4 regions of the Shewanella denitrificans OS217 genome follow, and region 3 is predicted to be linked to each of the others. Evidence: predicted binding sites of a transcription regulator. Region 3 holds the regulator's gene; each other region holds the start of a gene.
The links. Region 3 encodes sigma-54, which starts transcription at its own class of promoters, with help from an activator protein. Its sites were predicted from a motif close to GTTGGCACGNNNNTNGNNT; they were not measured.

Region 1: the regulator sigma-54 is predicted to act here: its motif matches at 1,941-1,959, upstream of fliE (flagellar hook-basal body complex protein FliE).
Region 2: the regulator sigma-54 is predicted to act here: its motif matches at 2,054-2,072, upstream of flgF (flagellar basal-body rod protein FlgF).
Region 4: the regulator sigma-54 is predicted to act here: its motif matches at 1,970-1,988, upstream of SDEN_RS19290 (BON domain-containing protein).

Annotation. Positions count from the first base shown of each region.
Region 1 covers NC_007954.1:1,542,476-1,545,501, forward strand. Annotated here, with positions in the region: gene SDEN_RS06880 (sensor histidine kinase) at 1-394, shown strand, start outside; gene SDEN_RS06885 (sigma-54-dependent transcriptional regulator) at 387-1,727, shown strand; gene fliE (flagellar hook-basal body complex protein FliE) at 2,014-2,355, shown strand; gene fliF (flagellar basal-body MS-ring/collar protein FliF) at 2,400-3,026, shown strand, end outside.
Region 2 covers NC_007954.1:1,525,931-1,528,956, reverse strand. Annotated here, with positions in the region: gene flgH (flagellar basal body L-ring protein FlgH) at 1-452, opposite strand, end outside; gene flgG (flagellar basal-body rod protein FlgG) at 463-1,251, opposite strand; gene flgF (flagellar basal-body rod protein FlgF) at 1,263-2,006, opposite strand; gene flgE (flagellar hook protein FlgE) at 2,202-3,026, opposite strand, start outside.
Region 3 covers NC_007954.1:559,837-562,862, forward strand. Annotated here, with positions in the region: gene rapZ (RNase adapter RapZ) at 1-94, opposite strand, end outside; gene ptsN (PTS IIA-like nitrogen regulatory protein PtsN) at 91-534, opposite strand; gene hpf (ribosome hibernation promoting factor) at 537-824, opposite strand; gene SDEN_RS02575 (RNA polymerase factor sigma-54) at 851-2,332, opposite strand; gene lptB (LPS export ABC transporter ATP-binding protein) at 2,419-3,026, opposite strand, start outside.
Region 4 covers NC_007954.1:4,446,609-4,449,634, forward strand. Annotated here, with positions in the region: gene ccoG (cytochrome c oxidase accessory protein CcoG) at 1-201, opposite strand, end outside; gene SDEN_RS19280 (hypothetical protein) at 442-789, shown strand; gene SDEN_RS19285 (DUF2061 domain-containing protein) at 1,170-1,370, shown strand; gene SDEN_RS19290 (BON domain-containing protein) at 1,388-1,933, opposite strand; gene SDEN_RS19295 (hypothetical protein) at 2,137-2,616, opposite strand; gene SDEN_RS19300 (sigma-54 interaction domain-containing protein) at 2,896-3,026, shown strand, end outside.

The DNA.
Region 1 (3,026 bases), 980 kb from region 3:
CTGCTTACTGAGTTTTAGTAATTGCTCGCAACTTATTTTATCTGCCAATGTCAGTGCCTTAAGCTCTGCAATTAATAATCTGGTGGTCAATAGCTTCGAAGCGGGGGCCAACAAAGTGCACCTTAGTGCGTTGGACAAAGACGGCATGTTAATTCTAGATGTTATGGATAATGGCCGAGGGCTTGCCCCCTCGATGCAGCAGCAAGTGTTAGAGCCATTTTTTACCACCAAGAGCCAAGGAACTGGCCTCGGGCTTGCAGTGGTGCAGTCGGTGATAAAAAGTCATGGTGGTAGTTTGCAAATATCATCCCAAGAAGCCATGGGTTGCCTTATCCGCTTATCATTTCCCCAATCAAATAATGTATCCAATGCTAAGGAGCAAGCTCATGTCTGAAGCTAAATTATTATTGGTAGAAGATGATCATGCCCTGCGAGAAGCGCTATTAGATACCTTGCAGTTGGCACATTACGATTGCGTTGATGTCGCCTCTGCAGAAGAGGCCATCATGGCACTCAAGCAAACCTCATTTGATATGGTGATAAGTGATGTGCAAATGGAGGGGGTAGGCGGGATAGGCTTGCTTAAATATTTGCAGCAGTCTCACCCCAAACTACCTGTGCTATTAATGACAGCCTATGCCACCATAGATAGCGCCGTTAATGCGATGAAACTGGGTGCTGTGGATTATTTAGCCAAACCTTTTGCACCTGAAGTATTGCTTAATCAAGTCTCTCGTTATTTGCCATTAAAGCATGATAGCCAGCAGCCAGTGGTTGCCGATGAAAAAAGTCATGCCTTGTTAGCCTTGGCACAGCGGGTGGCGATATCGGATGCGTCAGTGATGATAATGGGCCCCAGTGGTTCAGGAAAAGAAGTGCTTGCCCGATACATTCACCAGCATAGTTCCCGTAGTGATGAGCCGTTTGTGGCCATAAACTGCGCAGCCATTCCAGAGAACATGTTAGAGGCAACCTTGTTTGGCTATGAGAAAGGGGCCTTTACTGGCGCTTACCAGGCTTGTCCTGGTAAGTTCGAGCAAGCCCAAGGCGGTACCTTGTTGTTGGATGAAATTTCTGAAATGGAATTAGGCCTGCAGGCTAAATTATTGCGAGTCTTGCAGGAAAAAGAAGTTGAACGTTTGGGCGGCCGTAAGACGATAAAACTCAATGTCCGAGTATTGGCAACCTCGAATCGCGATCTAAAAGCAATGGCATCATCCGGTGCATTCAGGGAGGATTTATATTACCGTATTAATGTATTCCCATTAGTTTGGCCTGCGCTTAATCAAAGGCCTGCAGACATCCTACCTTTAGCCAGACATTTGATCCAAAAGCATGCGCCCAGCACCGCAGCTGTGCCAGAGCTTGATGAAAACGCCACTAGACGCTTGTTAGCCCATAGATGGCCTGGCAATGTACGCGAATTAGATAATGTTATTCAACGGGCGATGATCCTCCATTGCGGCGATAAAATTGGCCTTGATGACATCATTCTTGATTCAGGGGATATGTGCCTGAGCAGTGATGCCAACATGGCCCTAAAAACAGTGGAAGTAGAAGGGTTAGGCGATGAGTTAAAAGCACAAGAACACGTGATCATTCTCGAGACGTTAACTCAATGTAATGGTAGCCGTAAAGATGTGGCTGAACGCTTAGGCATAAGTGCTCGCACCTTAAGGTACAAGATGGCTAAAATGAGAGACATGGGCATAGAGCTGCCAGCTTAGGGTGAATTGTCTGAGCCGTGGAGTATCTAAATAGGCTGAAGCCCCTGTCATATCAAGCCATATGGCCATAGCCAGCTTTGCTCCTTTTTGAGCAAGCTTGCTTTCTGCAAAGAAAATTCATTTCAATATCTTTAATATAAGATCAACGACTTAATCTACTCATCCCGTTAGTGAGTAGATTTTTTATGCGATTAATTCTATTTATCTTCCCGTCTTGGCATTTAATTTGCACTAACCTTGTTAACTAGGTATTGTTCGTCAACTTTCCGACGAAAGGGAGCTCAAGATGCAAATAAACGCAAACCCATTATTGCAAGAAATGCAGTCACTTCGCGGTGAAATCACCCCATCTTTAACTAATGGTATTCGTCCAAACATGCTCCAGCAAGTGAATAACACTCAAGGGGCTGATTTTGGACAACTCTTGTCTCAAGCCGTCGGCAGTGTCAATGGACTACAGCAAAACTCGGCAAGTTTAGCGACTCGATTAGATATGGGCGACACACGCGTGAGCTTATCTGATACGGTTATTGCCAGAGAGAAAGCGGGCGTTGCATTTGAGGCCACAGTACAAGTGAGAAATAAACTTGTTGAAGCCTATAAAGAAATCATGAGCATGCCTGTTTAGGCATTTTTTCACTCAATTAGTAGGTATTGAATGTGAGCACAGATATCATTGTTGGTTCAGATACTGCAGATGGCTCTGGCGTAGGCCAAGAGAACAAGTCAGGATTAATGAGCAATATTGGCGGTACTGACTTTTTGCGCCAAATAACCATGATCTTGGCCTTGGCTGTCTGTTTAGCATTAGCCGTTTTCGTGATGATGTGGGCCCAAGAGCCTGAGTATCGTCCTTTGGGTAAAATGGATACAGCTGAAATGATCCAAGTGCTCGATGTATTGGATAAAAATCAGATCAAATACGAAATTCAGCTCGATGTTATCAAGGTGCCAGAAGATCAATACCAAGATATTAAATTAATCTTAAGCCGCGCAGGTATTGAAAGTAACGTCGATACCAATGACTATTTGAGTAAAGACAGTGGCTTTGGCGTAAGCCAAAGGATGGAGCAAGCTAGGCTCAAGCACAGTCAAGAACTTAACCTCGCCCGAGTGATTGAAGAATTAAAGAGCGTGAGCCGAGCTAAAGTGATTTTGGCGCTGCCTAAAGAAAACGTCTTTGCCCGCAATCAATCTCAACCCAGTGCCACAGTCGTGGTAAATGTAAGACGCGGTTCACTGGGTCAGGAAGAAATCGACGCTATTGTGGATATCGTTGCCTCTGCCGTGCAAGGCTTA
Region 2 (3,026 bases), 970 kb from region 3:
TTGCCATTACTCAGCACTTGCATTACGTTAGCCGAGATACTCCCCGCTAAACTGTTGCTTTGATCTGCGTCTGACTCTCGCTTTGTGTTGTAGGCATCCTTGTATTTAAGATCCAGTGGCACGCCCTTGATAGTGACATTGCCTCCCCCAGCAAACAGCGGGTCCATGCTCATATCTGAGCCTTTCTTAATGTCATTAGTGGCACTTTTTTTCGCTTGGGTCGATTCCATCAACACCACAGTAATAATGTCGCCAATTTTGTGAGCACGGATATCAGAGTACAAACTAGAGGCTTGCGAATCTAAGAAAATAGAGCCGGTCGCCGCCGTCTGTGTGGCCGGTGCATCCGGATACACAGGTGCATAGAAAGGATCATCAGGAATGGGCTTTCTCGGCGTAGAGCTACAAGCACTAAGCAGAGAAACCATAAGTAACATTATGTATTTATTCATAACATTTCCCCTACAAATTCTGATTAATATATGCAAGCATCTGATCAACGGCCGAAATAACTTTTGAATTCATTTCATAAATTCGCTGACTTTGGATCAAATTAACTAACTCTTCAGTGACATTCACATTGGAAGTCTCAAGAGCGCCTTGCCTAATAGCACCTAAGCCATCTAGAGAAGCGGTACCTTGAATGGGCGTACCACTGGCCCCGGTTTCCGTGTATAGATTCTGCCCAAGAGGATCAAGGCCCGATGGATTAATAAAGTCCGTCATTGTTATCTGGCCGATAACTTGGCTCTCTGCAGTTCCTGGGATTTTAACTGAGACTTCACCACCAGCAGATACCGTAATACCTGTGGCATTTTCCGGGATGGTAATCGCAGGTTGCAGCACGTAGCCAGAACCTGGCGTCACTATTTGCCCGGTATCATCCAAACTAAACTGACCATTTCGAGTGTACGCGGGTGTACCATCGGGTAACTGAACTTCAAAAAATCCTGGACCTTCAATCATTAAATCTAATGAGTTGTCCGTGGTCAGCATATTGCCTTGGCTAAACATTTTCTGTGTTGCCACGACTTTGGTACCCGCACCTATATTTAAACCATTAGGCAATTTGGTATTGTCGGCGCTGATCCCACCGGCTTGATTTACCGTTTGATAAAGTAAATCCTCAAACACAGCGCGGCTTTTCTTGTAACCAATGGTACTGGCATTCGCCACGTTGTTAGAAATAACTGAAATATCAGTTTGCTGGGCATCAAGGCCGGTTTTACTAATCCAGAGTGCGGGATGCATAATCTATACTCCTAACCAATTCGCATTAATGATGAAGACGCTTGATCGGTTTCTTCAGCCGTTTTCATCATCTTCACTTGCATTTCGTACTGACGTTGGATACTGATTAACGCCACCATTTCTTCAACTGGGTTGACATTGCTTGCTTCAATGGCACCACTTTCAACTTGCACGCTGGGATCTTTTGCCGCCACGTCCCCTGAGGTCAGGCGAAAAAGTCCATCTTCACCACGCATCATTTGTGAGTTATCAGGATTAACTAGCTTGATGCGAGCCACCTCTTCGATAACCTCCGCAGTGGCGCCTTGTGGTCGGATTGAAATGATCCCATCCGGTGATATTTGTAATTTATCAATGGGCAAAGGCAAGACGATAGGACCTGAATTGCCCATGACAGGGTTATTGCGGCTATTAAGTAGCAAACCCGTATTGTCAAATTTAAGTCCACCAGAGCGAGTGTAAGCTTCTGAACCATCGGGAGCCTGTACGGCTATCCAGCCATCACCTTTGACCGCGATATCAAGATCACGGCCGGTGGTTTTCAGGGCGCCAGCTTTAAAATCTGAGGTGGCTATTTCTGTCATCGCAAAGACACGAGAGGGCAAACCTTCACCAAAGGCCTGCATAGAGCGGGCCTGAGTTAAATCAGACTTAAAACCATCGGTGTTGGCGTTGGCCAAGTTATTGGCTCGTACCGCAAGTGCGCTCATGTTTTGTTTAGCGCCGCTCATGGCAACATAAAGAAATTTGTCCATCTGTTGCTCCGTCAAGTTTTTGCAGTGAAAGGGTGATAACAAGATAAAAGCAAACATTGTGCCAAGTTTAGGTTTTATTAAGAAAGCAGAGAAATAACAACTGAGGTTGGCTACAGAGAGCAGATGAGAAGACAATTAGAAAAAAAGAGCGACTCAGTGTCCTGAGCCGCTCCTAAAGTTAACCTCTGAATAAGGTTAGCGGATCTGCAGTATGGTTTGCTGCAAGGTATTATTCACTTCTAAGGTTCTCGAGTTCGCCTGAAAGTTACGCTGAGCAGAGATTAAATCTACAAGCTCTGTGGTCAAATCAACATTCGACTGCTCTAAAGCTGATGAACGAATGCTACCAAATGTGCCGCTATTAGCTTCACCCGCAAGCGCCGGGCCTGAATCTAAGCTGGCTTTCCAAGAGGTATTTCCCACCTGAGTCAACCCTTGCTCGTTGGCAAAACGCACTAAGGCTACTCGAGCTAGTGGCACTGTAGAGCCGTTACTGTACTTAGCGATCACCAGTCCATCGGAGCCAATGGAGACGTTAGTTAAGCGGCCAACTGTAGTGCCGTTTTGGGTAAGCTCTGTCACTTCAAAGTTTGATGAGTATTGAGTGGGGTTATTAAACGCGATACTCAGTGTTTGGGTACCATCGGCGCCTGGGCCTAAAATACCTGCGCCAGGTAACCCTAAGGCCTCAGTGGTTAGTACTGCTGGATCGCTGCCAGTATAGGCGCCTACATCATTAAACTTAAGCACAGATCCACGCCAGCCACCAGCCGTTTGAGCGAGCTGTGGCGTATCAGCGATACGATCGCCATCGGTATCTGTCTGATAGGTACCAACATCAGTCCCAGCAAGGTCAACCTGTTTACCATCTACAGCATAGAAGACAACCCAGTTACTTTCACCTGTATATGAGCCATTGGTGGGTTTCACAAAGTAGCTGGTCATAACATGAGATTCACCTAATGAATCAAACATAGTTACAGACGTTAACTTATTGAATGTTTTAGAATCTGTTGGATC
Region 3 (3,026 bases):
GGTTATCGACGCAGTAATAACCTAGGTCTTCCAATACCCTAAGGGCGACGGATTTTCCTGAGCCAGAACGCCCCGATACGATCACAAGTTTCATTGAGTTATTACCTGGTAAAGTTCGGCTGCATCTTGGGTTTTACGCAGCTGTTTTAAAATGTGTTTGTCCGATAGTTTTTCAGCCATGGCCGCTAAGGTGCTTAAATGCTGCTTACATTGATCCTCGGGTACCAATAAGGCAAATAGTAGATCAACAGGTTGCTTATCGATAGCATCGAATGCTATGGCTTCATCGCATTTGATAAATACGCCTATTGGTTGAGTGATATTGTCTAAACGGCCATGTGGTATCGCAATGCCATTCCCAATTCCTGTGCTGCCCATTTTTTCTCTGGCCACTAGGCTTTCGAAAACTGCTTGCGCAGAGAGGGGTGGGTACTGGGCAGCGACAAGTTCGCTGATGAGTTCCAGTACCTTTTTCTTACTGCCCGGTGTGGCACAGGTGGTGCATTCCGGCTGCAGTATGCTACAAAGTTCCATTGTTAGTGTTTTGTTAACTTCTCTTTGTGTTTAATGACCTGGCGATCGAGTTTATCGATCAGGATGTCTATGGCAGCGTACATGTCGGCATGCTCTGATGTTGCGAACACTTCTGTACCACTTAAGCTAATTCTTGCTTCAGCAATTTGCTGTAATTTCTCAACATTTAGCACCACATGGACATTATTGATCTGATCGTAGTGGCGTTCAAGTTTAGAAAATTTGCCGCTAATGTATTCGCGCAGTGATTCGGTTATCTCTATATGGTGCCCAGTTACATTGATCTGCATTACACATCCTCCAATAGCCTAGTAGGTTATAAACTCTTACGTTGGTTTGAGGGGGGGATGAGCATTGCTTCACGATATTTTGCTATCGTACGACGGGCAACATTAATCCCCTGTTCCGCCAGAAGTTGAGCCATTTTGCTATCGCTTAATGGCTTTTTCTGGTTTTCTGCGGCAACCAGCTTTTTAATGAAAGCGCGGATTGCGGTAGATGAGCATTCACCCCCATCATCGGTACTCACATGGCTTGAAAAGAAGTACTTGAGTTCAAACAAGCCTTTGGGGGTGTGCATGTATTTTTGGGTGGTAACACGAGAAATGGTCGACTCATGCATCTCAACGGCTTCTGCTATGTCATTGAGAACCATAGGTTTCATTGCTTCTTCACCAAACTCGAAGAACCCTTGTTGATATTGAACTATGCAATTAGCCACTTTGAGCAAGGTATCGTTACGGCTCTCTAAGCTTTTAATAAACCATTTGGCCTCTTGCAAATTACCACGAATAAATTGGCTATCGACTTGGCTCTTGCTGCTGCGAGCCATAGCGGCATACTGCTGATTCACGCTGATTTTTGGCATACAATCGGGATTGAGCTCAACCATCCAGCGGCCATTCTTCTTGAGTACAGTCACATCAGGGATCACGTATTCATCTTCATTATGGGCCACAATAAGCCCAGGCCTTGGATTTAAGGATTGGATTAAGGCGATGGCGTCCCTGAGTTCGTCTTCTTTAAGGCGAGTTTTACGCATTAACAATCTAAAATCGCGGCCTGCGATCAAGTCTAAATACTCATCGATGAGCATACGTGCATTGTTTAAATGAGGCACGTCGGCGGCATATTGGGCCAACTGGATCAACAAACACTCCCGCAGGTCTCTCGCGGCTATGCCCACAGGGTCGAAATGCTGTACTCGTTTTAATACGGCTTCGACTTCATCCAGTTCAACATCGCTGTTGCCCATGGCTTCGAGAATATCTTGGGTGGACTGAGTGAGATAACCGCGCTCATCGATGGCATCTATGATGGCGGTGGCGATGGCCCGATCGGTTTCAGAGAAGGGGGTGAGATTTTTTTGCCACTCTAGATGCTCGTATAAGCCTTCGGTGGTTTCCCCTTGAAAGGGCATATCATCGAAACTGCCACCACTGGCTGAACCTGAATTGGGCGCTGCGGTGAAGACTTCATCCCAGGTGGTATCCATGGGTAACTCATCGGGCATGGATTCCTTGGTTAAGGATTCTGCTGTGTCCACAGAGGAGGTGTCTTTCTCGACGCTGACTTGGCTATTGTCGCTGAAATCGGTATCACCTTGGATGTCATCTTTTTTAGGGGGTTTTTCTTGTGAGAACTCGTCTTCTAGTTCCAATAAGGGATTGGACTCAAGGGCTTGTTGAATTTCTTGCTGTAGCTCCAATGAAGAAAGTTGCAGCAGGCGAATCGCCTGTTGCAGCTGAGGGGTCATAGTCAGATGTTGACCCATTTTAAGTTGGAGTGACGCTTTCATTTACCGCATATCCCTAGTGTCTATTCCATGAGTGCGACAGATCTTGGTGGAGCATTATCTGTGCCCCTGAACGTCATTTTAATTAACTATAGCTTGAATTGTTCGCCTAAGTACACTGCCCGAACCTGCTGATTATCTAAGATTTCAGCAGGTGTGCCTTCGGCAATCAAATTGCCGTGGCTGACGATATAAGCGCGTTCGCAAACATCCAAGGTTTCCCTGACATTATGATCGGTAATCAATACGCCAAGGCCGCGACTCTTGAGCTGTTGGATTATTTTTTTTATATCTATAACTGAGATAGGGTCAACACCAGCGAAAGGCTCATCCAGAAGAATAAACTGGGGATCGGCGGCTAGTGCGCGGGCTATCTCAACCCGGCGACGTTCACCACCAGATAATGACATGCCTTGGCTGTCACGAATATGGGTAATGTGAAATTCTTCTAACAAATGCTCGAGTTGCTCCTCACGCTCGTCGTTTGATAACGACTTACGGGTCTGCAATACGGCCATGATGTTGTCTCTGACCGTGAGCTTGCGAAAAATACTGGCCTCTTGGGGCAAGTAACCTATGCCTTTACGGGCACGCAAATGCATGGGATCGCCGGTGAGATCGTCATCATCAATCAGAATGCGGCCCTTGTCGCTCTTAACTAAACCCACCACCATATAAAAGGTCGTGGTTTTGCCTG
Region 4 (3,026 bases), 660 kb from region 3:
CCAGGGGAGCCATGGCAATACTAGAAAGAACAACATACTAGCCCAGCCCATATGACGACGTACTCGAGTCCACAGCCCATCGACGGCCCGCACATAAATACTATTACTGGGGTTAAAACGATCTGCCTTGCTGGCATCTGGCTGATGAATCTTTATTCGTTGCTCTTTCGAATAATCCTTAGGTTTAGATTCTGTCGTCATGGTTACAGCCTTACTGCTTTTAATATTTGAAGAAGGGAAGATAGCTCGAATGTTTATCTATCTGAAGTCAGATCCAAGCTCTGGCAGCTTTTATCACCATTATAGTCGGCGAACTAAACGCGATTTAGCGCTGAAGTTAAGCTTAGAACGCAACACAGTGCGATCAAACTCACATAGATAACTAATTTGGGTATATTATACTCGTATAATTATTGCTTAATCACTTATATTGGATGAAAAATGAGAGGTTGGTTCCTTTTAGCACTTATTGGTGCGGGTATTTATTACATGGTGACTGAAACCACCAAGTTAGATAAGCCTATTGCTCAAGTTCTCGGCTTTTTCGAAAAAGCCGAGAATAAGCTCGATGCTATGACGGGGACAAAAATCATAAAAGTCGATCGAAATGCCCAGAAGGCCCGTGCAACCATCGCCGAGCGTTTATCGGCTACTGAACTCAAAGCATTTGAAAAAATAGTCACATCCTCAAGCAACATCGACAACTTTAAAGCTGAGTATTGCCATCAAGATGCTGGTCACCCCGTATTTAGTAAAGACAACTTACGCTACATGTGTGACAGGCTTTAAGCTTACGAGTGCTTAGTCTGCGATGGGTAAGCTAGTTTGGATTAGCCCTATTTGGGCAGAGAGACGTTATTAATCTTGATGTACAAGACATGACTTCTTTCTGCTCCGCTTAGCACGCGGGTATAAAGTAGTTCAGAACTGCGTCACAAGATGACTAAACATCAGCAGAATTCACCAGCGCAAGAGCCGATAAACTCATCCCGAAGCAGTTAACCTTGATTAGGTAACTGCTATTCCCACCTAAAATACCGCTTTACTCTGCCCTACAGGCAAACAGTGCTCTTATCGAATCTTCCTCTCAAGTTAATCTAGTATTTAAGCTTGCATTATTATTGATAACGATTATCATTTAGATTAACTAATTAACCGAGGTTGACCTCATGATTAAAACATTCACCTTTGCGATATTGCACTTTAGTGTCGCCTTCAGCATTACCTACTTACTAACAGGTAGCATACTCATAGGTGGCACTGTCGCCTTGGTTGAACCGGCAGTGAACACTGTAGTGTTTTATTTTCATGACAAAGCGTGGAAAAGCTATGAATATAAGAAAAAAAGCCGCCGAATGGCGGCCTTTTGATGAAACTTAAATGTAAATTATCCAGCAACTTTAATTTTATCAACGACCTTGTCCACATCATCTGTGTTTTCGGCAATTTTTAATGCAAGCTGACGCTCGGCATCACTGGAAACAGTACCAATAAGAGTGACAACCCCCTCCTCCACTTCAACATTAATATCTGTACCCGATACTTCAGATGAAAACAGTAAACGTGTCTTAACCACTGTCGCCACTTTAGAGTCAGTGAGTGCTTCAACCATGTCATTGGAGCTTTCTTTTTCGCTCAGTACGGTTAATTGATTATCAACATCTTTAACCCCGTCTAGACTTTTAACCAACTCGGCTGCCAATGCTTTATCGACACCACTTTCAACCTTGCCCGTTAGCGTAACTAGGCCATTTTTCACATCAGTATTAATGTCAAAAGAGTTAAGGTTAGTATTTAACAATAATGTGGTTTCTGCCTTTCCGTCAATCCAAGCATCCTTAGTCTCACCTTGCCAACCTTCTGCAGCATTTACACTTAATGATGCAGTGGCTAGGATTAAACTTGTTAGTAAACCTGTAGTTGCAGTCTTCATAATAATATCCTTGTGTTGTGTTTCTCATATTAGGCAATGCTCAAACTATGCCAACAATATAAAGACTACAAAATCAAAGCCTTATGATGACGCATATTATTTTCAGCGCTAATTACCTATGTGGGAGGTCTGTACTTTTTACTTAGGGTCGGTAATTATTGCTAGCTGACGAAAAACAAGACAAGAGCTCCACAGGAAGCTTTTTATTGATATTGAGACTGAGCTTTTAATGCAGTTAACTGATCACATGTTATCTGCAGCCAAGCGGTACCGTCAGCTAACTGAAGAGCGACTCGCTGACTATTGGCCTGTTTAACTGCCAGCTTTAAACGCATAAGCACCAGACGTTCCATTTTTAAAATCACCATAATGGCTTGCTCAGTATGTAGATGTGTTACCGAATCATATGCTGCGACATAGGTGGGGTTAATATCATTAACGGCTCGGTCAAAAATTATAGGCACCTGTTTTTCTAAATTAAATAGAGGAATTAGATCAGCCAGCATACGTCTGCGAATAACAGCCATTCTGGAAAAAATGCGTTTAAGGTTGTAATCAGCGACACTTTCCTTAGCCTGGAAGTAAAACACTTGCCCCTCCTGACATAAATCTATGATGTCATTTAATAGCCACATATCAGAGTGATGGCAAGAATAGTCATGAAAAGGAGTATCGGTTAGCATTAATTCCTCCCATTATTTCGACGAATGATTTACTGCCCATATAAAGTGTATCGAGCGCTTGTTTAACCCGACTTGTGATTTATGGGTGGTTTATCCAAGGGGCTAAGTATCAAGCATGCATAAATCGTGCTCATTAGAAATACCACCACATGACGTATCAGCACTATTTTCATATTTATTACCACCAAGGATCGTAGACTAAACCTGTGGCCAACTAACATTGCTAAACACAATTTCATGGCTTACATTGGTCTAACAGGTACAAGGAGTTTTATCGACATGGCCCGTCCAACACTTTTTTATCACTTGCAAGACCCCAAAGCCGAACGAGCACTTATGCGATCATCTGCTGCGGCTCATTTTGATAAGATAGCCAGCATCCCCACTGAATCTTGGTTAAGCCAACTCGA